3 regions of the Sinorhizobium sojae CCBAU 05684 genome follow, and region 1 is predicted to be linked to each of the others. Evidence: riboswitches for the same ligand, from Rfam matches in the RefSeq annotation. Region 1 holds a riboswitch; each other region holds the start of a gene.
The links. Region 1 has a riboswitch for thiamine pyrophosphate ahead of thiB (thiamine ABC transporter substrate binding subunit). Riboswitches for the same ligand answer to the same signal wherever they lie in the genome.
Positions count from the first base shown of each region.

Region 2: linked by a shared signal. The riboswitch ahead of thiD (bifunctional hydroxymethylpyrimidine kinase/phosphomethylpyrimidine kinase) and the one ahead of thiB (thiamine ABC transporter substrate binding subunit) in region 1 are both predicted to bind thiamine pyrophosphate.
Region 3: linked by a shared signal. The riboswitch ahead of thiC (phosphomethylpyrimidine synthase ThiC) and the one ahead of thiB (thiamine ABC transporter substrate binding subunit) in region 1 are both predicted to bind thiamine pyrophosphate.

Region 1 covers NZ_CP023067.1:3,185,419-3,188,688, reverse strand. Annotated here, with positions in the region: gene thiP (thiamine/thiamine pyrophosphate ABC transporter permease ThiP) at 1-644, opposite strand, end outside; gene thiB (thiamine ABC transporter substrate binding subunit) at 669-1,697, opposite strand; TPP riboswitch at 1,745-1,859, opposite strand; gene SJ05684_RS15540 (thiamine diphosphokinase) at 2,324-2,974, shown strand; gene SJ05684_RS15535 (ABC-F family ATP-binding cassette domain-containing protein) at 2,979-3,270, shown strand, end outside.
Region 2 covers NZ_CP023068.1:734,929-738,198, reverse strand. Annotated here, with positions in the region: gene SJ05684_RS21065 (polysaccharide biosynthesis tyrosine autokinase) at 1-327, shown strand, start outside; gene SJ05684_RS21060 (hypothetical protein) at 520-738, opposite strand; gene thiD (bifunctional hydroxymethylpyrimidine kinase/phosphomethylpyrimidine kinase) at 941-1,759, opposite strand; TPP riboswitch at 1,823-1,925, opposite strand; gene SJ05684_RS21050 (peroxiredoxin) at 2,110-2,769, shown strand; gene SJ05684_RS21045 (serine hydrolase domain-containing protein) at 2,879-3,270, opposite strand, start outside.
Region 3 covers NZ_CP023068.1:132,920-136,189, reverse strand. Annotated here, with positions in the region: gene SJ05684_RS18365 (ABC transporter ATP-binding protein/permease) at 1-1,141, opposite strand, end outside; TPP riboswitch at 1,432-1,543, shown strand; gene thiC (phosphomethylpyrimidine synthase ThiC) at 1,641-3,270, shown strand, end outside.

The DNA of each region.
Region 1 (3,270 bases):
GTGGTTGCGGCGGGGCCGCCGCCAAGCGTCAGCACGAGCGTGAAGCTGGTGGCGCAGAGCATAAATATAAGGCCGGCAATGCCCGGCAGCAGTCCGCGGATCGCCGGCCACTCAATGAAGCGGAAGATCGCGAGCGAACCCATGCCGAGATTGGCGGACGTGCGCCAGTATTCGCCCGGTATGCGCTCGAGGCCGGCGAGCATCAGCCGCACGGCCAGCGGCATGTTGAAGAAGACATGCGCCAGCAGGATGCCAAAAAGGCCGTAGATGCTGATCGGTTCGACGATGCCGGTGGTCGTCAGGGCCCTGTTGAGAAGACCTTGACGGCCCCAGACCTCGATCAGGCCGAGCGCGGCGACGAGGGCGGGCAGCCCGAGCGGCAGCGCCATCAGACGCAGCAGCCAGATGCGGCCGGGAAAGGTGGCCTGGCGGGCAAGCGCGCGGGCAACGGGTATGGCAAAAAGGATCGACAGTCCGGTCGAGAGGCTTGCCTGCAGCAATGTGAACCGGGTGACGCGCCAGACATAGGCGTCGAAAAGGTCGCCGCCGCCACCGGCGTCGCCTCGTGCGAGCAGAGCCGCCGCGGCAAGGCCGACGAAAAGCAGAATGCCGCCGAGGCTCAAGCCTCCGGCGGCAATCGTCATCCGGTTCTCGCTGGCAAACAAGCCTCAGTTCTCGCTCATCGCCGCCAGCCACTCGTCGATCCAGGCCTTGCGGTTGTCGGCGACTTCCTGCGGCGACATCAGAAAGGTCTTTTCCGGCTGGACGAGCCTGCCGAAGGCGTCGGGCAGGGGCTCCTTGGTTTCGCCGACCGGCATCATCCAGTTGGTCGTCGGGATGATCGACTGGAATTCAGGCCCGGTCATGAAGTCGAGAAACTGCCGGGCAAGTTCCGGATCCTCCGCATTCGTCGTCATGCCGGCCACTTCGATCTGGATGTAATGGCCCTCGGCGAACGGTGCCGCCTGATAGCGTTCGGTGTCTTCGGCGACCATGTGATAGGCGGGCGAGGTGGTATAGGAAAGCACCATCGGCGCCTCGCCCTTGGTGAAGAGCCCGTAGGCTTCCGACCAGCCGGGGGTGACCGTCAGCACCCGATCCTTGAGCTTCGCCCAGGCTTCGCCCGCCTCGTCGCCATAGACCGACTTGATCCAGAGCAGCAGGCCGAGGCCGGGCGTCGAGGTGCGCGGATCCTCGATGACGATTTTCTGAGACGGATCGCCTTCGACCAGTTCCTTCAGGCTCTTCGGCGGCTCCTTCAGCACTTCCGTGTCATAGACCACGGCGAAGTGGCCGTAGTCATAGGGAATGAATACGTCGTCGGTAAAGCCGCCGGGCACCTGGAGCCCCTTGGTTTCGAGGCCGTGCGGCACGAAGAAGCCGGTGGCCTTGGCCTCCGCGATGAGGTTGGTGTCGAGGCCGAGGACGATGTCGGCCTTCGTGGCTTCGCCTTCGAGCTTCAGCCGCGTCAGCAATTCGACGCCATCGGCGACGCCCACATAGTCGACCTTGCAGCCGCAGGTCTTCTCGAAAGCCTCGGCGACCTTGGCGCCCGGACCCCATTCGCTGACGAAGCTCTCATAGGTGTAGATCGTCAGCGTCTTTTCCGCCGCAAGGGTGTTCGCGGAAGAGGCGGCGAGGACAAAGGCGGCGATCGCAAGCCGGTTGAATATCTTGCTATGGAATGAACTGGGCATGTGGGCACCTCTTCCCTGTTGTTCTTGCTGCACGGGAAAAGGGCGTCGGTCCGATCGCTTCTAATCCCTCCGCCGGTATGATCCGGATCAGGTTCCGCGGGTTGGCGCGACGCCTCTCAGCCATCGTCCGAAAGCCGGCGGATGGCACCCCGTTAGAGCAGTCCAGATTTAGCTTCCGGCGGCAGCCAAGGCAAGCGGAGTTTTGGGGGGATTTGCCGCGCAAGCCGTCTGCGCCACGAAGGATGCCGGAAGCCTCACAAGCTCAACACGTCTCGGGGAACTTTGTTCAACACGGCCGGTCACAAGGTGCGGGGTACAGGTTGATACCAGACATGCTCGTCCGTCTCGCGGCCGGGGCATAGGCCAGGCGCTGCTTCTTGAAAGCCTGACGGCGATGCGCGCGGCTATGCCTACGCGATGATCGACGGGTCCGGTCCGACCGAATTCTACGCGTGCGCCGTCGGTGCGGTGGAAATAGCCGGACACCCGGGATCCATGCGGACCTGCTTGGGCCAGACAATGGCCCGGAACCCGAGCCGCGCGAGTGACGTTGGCGAAGCAAATGGACGCAAACGGCGGTGCCGGGCCTTTCCCTTCAGAGCCGCTTTGCGCTATGGGCTTCTGCCATGAGCCAATCACCCTTCACCATTCTTCTCGGCGGCCCGCTTACGTTGACGAAGCGGCTGGCGGCGCAACTGGCGGGCAGCCGGTTTATCGCCGCCGACGGCGGCATGCGCCATGCGAGAACGCTTGGCGTCGTGCCGGATCTCTGGGTGGGCGACTTCGATTCGACGGACGAGTCGCTCTTCCTGGAATTCGCCGAGGTGCAGCGCGAAAAATACCCGGCGGAGAAGAACGCCACCGATGGCGAAATCGCCGTCGAGGCGGCGCTTTCGCGCGGCGCGACATCGCTGATCTTTGCCGGTGCGCTCGGCGGCACCCGCAGCGACCATGCCTTCCTGCATCTGTTGCGGCTTGCCGCGCTCGCGGAACAGGGGCTGGCGGTCTTCATGACCTCCGGCGAGGAAGAGGCCTATCCGCTGAGGCCGGGCTCGCGCGAGATCGATCTGCCCAAGGGCAGCCTGTTCTCGATCCTCGGCTTCACCGAGCTGTCCGGCCTCACCATCGAGAACGCGCGTTATCCCCTCGACGGTTTCCATCTTCCCTTCGGATCGTCTCGGACGATTTCCAATGTGGCGGAAGGCCCCGTTCGCTTTTCCCTGAAATCCGGCCGGGCGGTCGTACTTGCCCGGCCTTATGACCTTTCCGGAGCCTGACGCCTTGGCGCCCCCAATCCTGAAACTCGACGATATCTTCCTCACTTTCGGCGGTACGCCGCTTCTCGCCGGCGCCGGTCTGCAGGTGGAGCCCGGCGACCGCATCTGCCTCGTCGGCCGCAATGGTTCCGGCAAGTCGACGCTGATGAAGATCGCGGCCGGTCTCGCCGAGCCGCAATCCGGCGAGGTCTTCCGCCATCCCTCGGCGACGGTCCGTTACCTGCACCAGGCACCGGACTTCGAGGGCTTCGATAGCGTGCAGGCCTATGCTGAGGCCGGGCTTGGCCCGGGCGACG
Region 2 (3,270 bases), on a different replicon from region 1:
ATCGAGAACGCCCGCAACTCCTTCGACTATGTCGTGGTCGACCTCGCAGCACTCGCCCCTGTCGTCGACGCAAAGGCCTTCGCGCCGCTCGCCGACGGCGTTCTCTTCGTCGTCGAATGGGGCAGCACACCGACCCGGCTCGTGCGCGATCTCCTCAATTCCGAGCCGCAGATCGATGCCAAGGTTCTCGGCGTCATTCTCAATAAGACCGATATGAAGGAACTGCAGAAGTACAGCGACTTCGACGGTGCAGAGAAATACCGGCATCGTTACGGAAAATACTATATCGAACAGGATGTACCCGAGGTGCGCTACACGGCCGCCTGAATCAGGCATCCTTCTGCAGCCTTGGCTTCAAGTCTGTTCCGAGGGAAGCAGGATGCATAATGGCGGCGACATCGCCGCCTCTCTTCGCTTCAAGCGATTGAGTCAGATTTGCCTCCGGGTGCTCACGCAGCCGACACAGGTCCAGGCCCGGACTTTGCCGTGCGGGATCTCAGGTCGGCGGGCACCACGTGATCACAATTGGTTGGATTTGCGGTCGAGGCCGACGATCCAGGCCGCAACCATGAAGACGATCGCCGCCACCAGGGCGCCGAACGCCACAAGGTAAAACAGGCAATACTCGATAAGCCGGGGCACGAATAGAAGCGCATGCCGCAATAGGCTGGGCGACTGCCGCCAGTCCGGCAGTTCGTCACGATTGAAAGCCTCCAGTCGACGAGCAAGAAAGTGCATATCGCCAGACCCCGCTGTCTTTCGTTAACCATAGAGGATAGCCTTTTCCAGCTCAACCGTGGCAATAGCAGGGCATGGGGCCGCCAATTCCTCCAATTACAGCGCCGCGCGTCTTTTCACACACGCAAAGGTCGCCGTATCTCTTTGAATCTGCGCATGAGCATTCCGAAAATCGGCTTCGATTTTTGGGCAAATGCCAGCGTCAAGAGTTCCACCAGTGATGGAAATGATGCACGGGTCCCCGCCCATGCCCTATCTTCAGGCCATGGGCGGCGGAAATCGCGCCATGCAGATAGTGCTTGGCTGCGCGGACCGCTTCGGCGAGCGGTTGTCCCGATGCCAGGCCTGCGGCGATCGCGGCCGAAAGCGTGCAGCCGGTACCATGATCGTTATGCGTCTCAATGCGCGCCGCCGGGAGACGCAGCAGCTTTTGGCCGTCGAAGAAAAAGTCCGTGGCCTCGCCACCCGCCAGGTGTCCACCTTTGACCAGCACGGAACGGGCCCCGGTCTTCATGAGCGCTTCGGCCTGGCGCGCCATCTCCGCTTCGTTCTCGGCGATGGGACGCCCTGTCAGAAGTGCCGCTTCAGGCAGGTTGGGAGTTGCGACGAGTGCCAAAGGCAGCAGTTCATCGATGAGAACGGCAATCGCATCCGATTGCAACAGACGGTCGCCGGACGTCGCAATCATGACCGGATCGACGACCGCAAGCCTTTTGAAGCGGCGCAGACCATCGGCGATGACGGCAATCGTCTCCCGGCGCGACACCATGCCGATCTTCACCGCCTTCACGTCGAGGTCCGAAAAGACCGCCTCCATCTGCGCCGCGACCATGCCGGCCGAGACGTCCTCCACCGCGGCAACCCCCATTGTGTTCTGGGCGGTGACGGCCGTAACGACGCTTGCCCCATAAACCCCGAGCGCCGAGAAGGTCTTCAGATCGGCCTGAATGCCGGCGCCGCCGCCCGAATCCGATCCGGCTATGGTAAGCGCCACCGGTGCATTGGGGCAAAGAGGCGTCATCGATCGATCCCCCGACTGACATCACGGAGATCCGGGCGGACGAAGAAGTGGGCTGGCTTGCCGGCGGGCGACCCATTCCGTTCCTACGCCGGCATGACCCGGATCAGGTTCAAGGGTCCGGCTCACCACCGTCTCAGCGCCGCCCGGCGCACCCCTCGGAATGGCGGTATTCTATGCGTCAGTGGCGTGGGGGTGTCAACGCGATGCGGCGCGGCTCCTGGCATACCCGCTGACTGACGCGTAGATGGACGATCTCTCTCATTGTTGAGTGCGACGACGCGTTTCGCGCTCGAAAACTCTGCTGTTTGCGCTATCCTTGCGCAATTCCTCCGACAGGAAAGGAGCACATCATGGCCCTGCGCATCAACGACACTGCCCCCGATTTCACAGCCGAGACAACGCACGGCACGATCAATTTCCACGAATGGATCGGCGACGGATGGGCGGTCCTCTTCTCCCACCCGAAGAATTTTACGCCCGTATGCACCACCGAACTCGGCGCCATGGCGGGAGTCGAAAGCGAATTCCGCAAACGCGGGGTCAAGATCATCGGCATCTCCGTCGATCCGGTCGAGAGCCATGCCAAGTGGAAGAGCGACATCAAGCTCGCGACGGGCTTTGACGTCGAATATCCGCTGATCGGCGACCGTGAACTCAAGGTCGCCAAGCTTTACGACATGCTGCCCGCTGACGCCGGAGACACCTCCGAGGGCCGCACGCCGGCCGACAATGCGACCGTGCGTTCGGTCTACGTCATTGGTCCCGACAAGAAGATCAAACTGATGTTGAGCTATCCGATGACCACCGGCCGCAATTTCGATGAGATCCTGCGGGCGATCGATTCGATCCAGCTCACCACCAAGCATCAGGTGGCAACGCCTGCCAACTGGAAACAGGGCGAGGATGTCATCATCACGGCTGCCGTGTCCAATGAGGATGCCGTCCAGCGCTTCGGCTCCTTCGAGACCGTTCTTCCCTATCTCAGGAAGACCAAGCAGCCGACTGCATAGCCGGGAGCGGGCACCGGCATCATCGGTCGCCACGAAACCACGCGTTTCGTGGCGGTCTTTTTCCTGCAGTGTCGTGCGTTCCTGCGGTTCACGAGGGCGGAGGATTTCATCAGTCGGCCTTCAGTGTATCGATGATATTCGCGAGGACGCCGTGCAGCGCATCCCGGTAGCCGGTACGGGCGGAAGGGCCATCCTGTTCAGAGGTCATCACCACGGTCAGCTTTAAGGCCGGCACGATATAAAGCATCTGGCCGCCGTAGCCCCAGGCGAAATGCACGTCTTCGCCGCCGATCTGCCGGTTGAACCAGCCGTAGCCATAGGCATCGCCGGAAAAGCGCGAATTCGTGTGCTCCTGCCAGGAGAGATCGATCCACTCGTCCGGAATGATCTGGCGCCCATCAGCTGTCCGGCCGCGATTGCGGTATAGCTCGCCGAAGGCAAGCAGAGAACGGGCGGTCATGGCCATCTCGTTTCCGCCGAGATAGATCCCCTGCGGATCGC
Region 3 (3,270 bases), on a different replicon from region 1:
CTTGCGATACCCGGTGCAGCTCCGCATGGCCCGTTCGGGCATAGAAGGCGCGCGGCTGCTGAACGTCCTCGATCGCATTGGCCAGATCGGTGACGCGGCGCGCGTTCGCTCTGAGCCTCGCTATGTCGGGCATGACGTGGATGAACCAGGAGCAATCATTGATGATCGCATTGGCAAGCTCCGCTCCGGTGACATAGCCCTGCAGCGTTACCTTGCCCTCGACATAGGGAAGCAGACCGGGAGCATAGGCGACGATGCGCTGGCCGAAGAAATTGTAGACGAGCTCGAAGCCCAAATAGCACGCCGTCAGTATGTTCAGGTTCGACCAGGTCTGGTCGATGTCGCGATAGCGCCGCCTGTGGATGCGTTTCTGCACCCGTTCCCCGTGCGAGGCCGCGATGTGGAAGCTGCGATGGAGAAGCGTCGTCAGTTCACGGCGATAGCTGCCCTCGGCCCATTGCATTCGGACGTCCAGCCGCTGCTGGATCGCACCGAGCTTGACCGCGATATAGGTGTTCAAGGGAACATAGGCGGCGACGGCGAAGAGCGTCAGAAAGGCACTGCCATAGCTGCCGAGAAATTCCAGTCCGCTGACCTCGGTGGAGGTCTCGATGATCCTGCCGCCGACGAAGTAGAGCGACAGGGTCACGCCGGCAACGCCCATGGCAAGCCCGATGGCGCCGCCGGTCATGCCCTTGATCGATTCCTGGATGCGCTGGTCGATGTTGTCCGGCACCCCCACCGATGTGGGGATGGCTTCCGCCACCCCGCGCTGCAAATGAAGATGGGTATGATTGCGGCCGAGCAGCGCGTCATTGAAGCGCTGGTCGAGCCAGGCGCGCCATTTGCGATGCAAGGTCGTCGAGAAGAAGTGGCGCACGGCCGTGAACCCGATCGATTTCAGCACCATGATCGTGGCGAGCGTCGCCGCGATGGTAAGGATGGAGCTGAGCGTCGTCGGATTTTGCGGATGATGGAGAAAGGCAATCGCGCTGACGAGTTCGCCCGAGGCCTCGGCGAACCAGACGCTCGCCATTGCCGACAGGGCCGTCAGCACGACGATGACCGCTGCCAGTCCCCAGGCCTCCTGCCATTTCTCGGAAAACCAATAGGCCCACATCAGCCCCCAGAAGCCGCGCATCGATGACACGGGAGTCGACCCGGGCTGTTTTCCCCACTTTCGCCTCCGCCAGTGGAAGGCCTTCTCCCTGAGCTTTCTGATCAGGACACGCTCCTTATTACCGTTCCGTCCACTATCGCCAAGGCTGCGCCTGACCGCACTGATCGCAATCAGTTTCTAAGGAAGAATAGTCCCTGCGCCTTGATGTTCCAACCAAACGGGAGGCGAGAAACGCGGGCAGTCCACTGCCAATGTCTCGCTGGAGCTCGAAAAACCATCTTGACGGCGCGGCGATATCGGTGACTATGGGCGTCATTCACCAGGGGGGTCCCGGCAAGGGGCTGAGATACTGCTGCAGCGCGCAGTGACCCGTTGAACCTGATCCAGTTCATACTGGCGTAGGGACGGTGCAGACGTGCGAATGCCAGGATTCCGTTGTTTCACGGTTCGTCGGCGCAGCGTCTTTTCATCCTTCCGGCTTCAGAACTGGGTCTCCAACGCGAAAATTGGAGCCTCAAGAATGAATGTTTTCAAGCCTCTCTCCACGATTTCCGTCACGCAGGGACCTCTTCCCGCGTCGAAAAAGGTCTACAAACCAGGCGAGCTCCATCCCGATCTCCGCGTGCCGATGCGCGAGATCGCGCTGCATCCGACCTCGGGCGAACCGCCGGTCACCGTCTATGATTCCTCCGGCCCCTATACGCTCGAAGACGCCGACATCCGCATTGACCAAGGTCTGCCGCGGCTGCGCCAAGACTGGCTCCTGGCGCGCGGCGACGTGGAAAGCTACGAGGGCCGTGCGGTCAAGGCGGAGGACAACGGCTTTGCCACCGGCGAGCGGCTGACGCCGGAATTCCCCATTCGCCATCAGCCGCTTCGCGCCAAGCCGGGCCGGGCCGTCACCCAGCTCGCCTATGCCAGAGCCGGGATCATCACGCCGGAAATGGAATTCATCGCCATTCGCGAGAATCTCGGCCGCAAAGCCGCAAAGCAAGCGCTCACGCGCGACGGCGAGAGCTTCGGCGCCGCGATCCCCGATTTCGTCACGCCGGAATTCGTTCGTCAGGAGGTCGCCAGCGGCCGGGCGATCATTCCCGCCAATATCAATCATCCGGAATCCGAGCCGATGATCATGGGCCGCAACTTCCTGGTGAAGATCAACGCCAATATCGGCAATTCCGCCGTCACCTCGTCGATGGCCGAAGAGGTCGAAAAGATGGTCTGGGCGACCCGCTGGGGCGCCGACACGGTCATGGACCTTTCTACGGGGCGCAATATCCACAATATCCGCGAATGGATCATCCGCAACTCACCGGTGCCGATCGGCACGGTGCCGCTCTATCAGGCGCTTGAGAAAGTCGGCGGCATCGCCGAGGACCTCACCTGGGAGGTCTTCCGCGACACGCTGATCGAGCAGGCCGAACAGGGCGTCGACTATTTCACCATCCATGCCGGCGTGCGGCTGCACTACGTTCCCCTTACCGTCGATCGCGTCACCGGGATCGTGTCGCGCGGCGGTTCGATCATGGCCAAGTGGTGTCTGCATCACCACCGCGAGAGCTTCCTCTACGAACATTTCGAGGAAATCTGCGACATCTGCCGCGCCTATGACGTCTCCTTCTCGCTCGGCGACGGCCTGCGGCCCGGCTCGATCGCCGACGCCAACGACCGAGCGCAATTCGCCGAGCTCGAAACGCTCGGCGAGCTGACGAAGATCGCCTGGGCGAAGGACTGCCAGGTGATGATCGAGGGCCCCGGCCATGTGCCGATGCACAAGATCAAGGAGAACATGGACAAGCAGCTTGCGACCTGCGGCGAGGCGCCCTTCTACACGCTCGGGCCCCTGACGACCGATATCGCGCCTGGCTACGACCACATCACCTCCGGTATCGGCGCGGCGATGATCGGTTGGTTCGGCACCGCCATGCTCTGCTACGTGACGCCAAAGGAGCATCTGGGTCTGCCCGACCGCAACGACGTCAAGGTGGGCGTGATCACCTATAAGATCGCCGCTCATGCAGCCGACCTCGCGAAGGGGCACCCTGCCGCCCGCATCCGCGACGACGCGCTTTCGCGCGCCCGCTTCGAGTTCCGCTGGGAAGACCAGTTCAATCTCTCGCTCGATCCGGAGACGGCACGCAATTTCCACG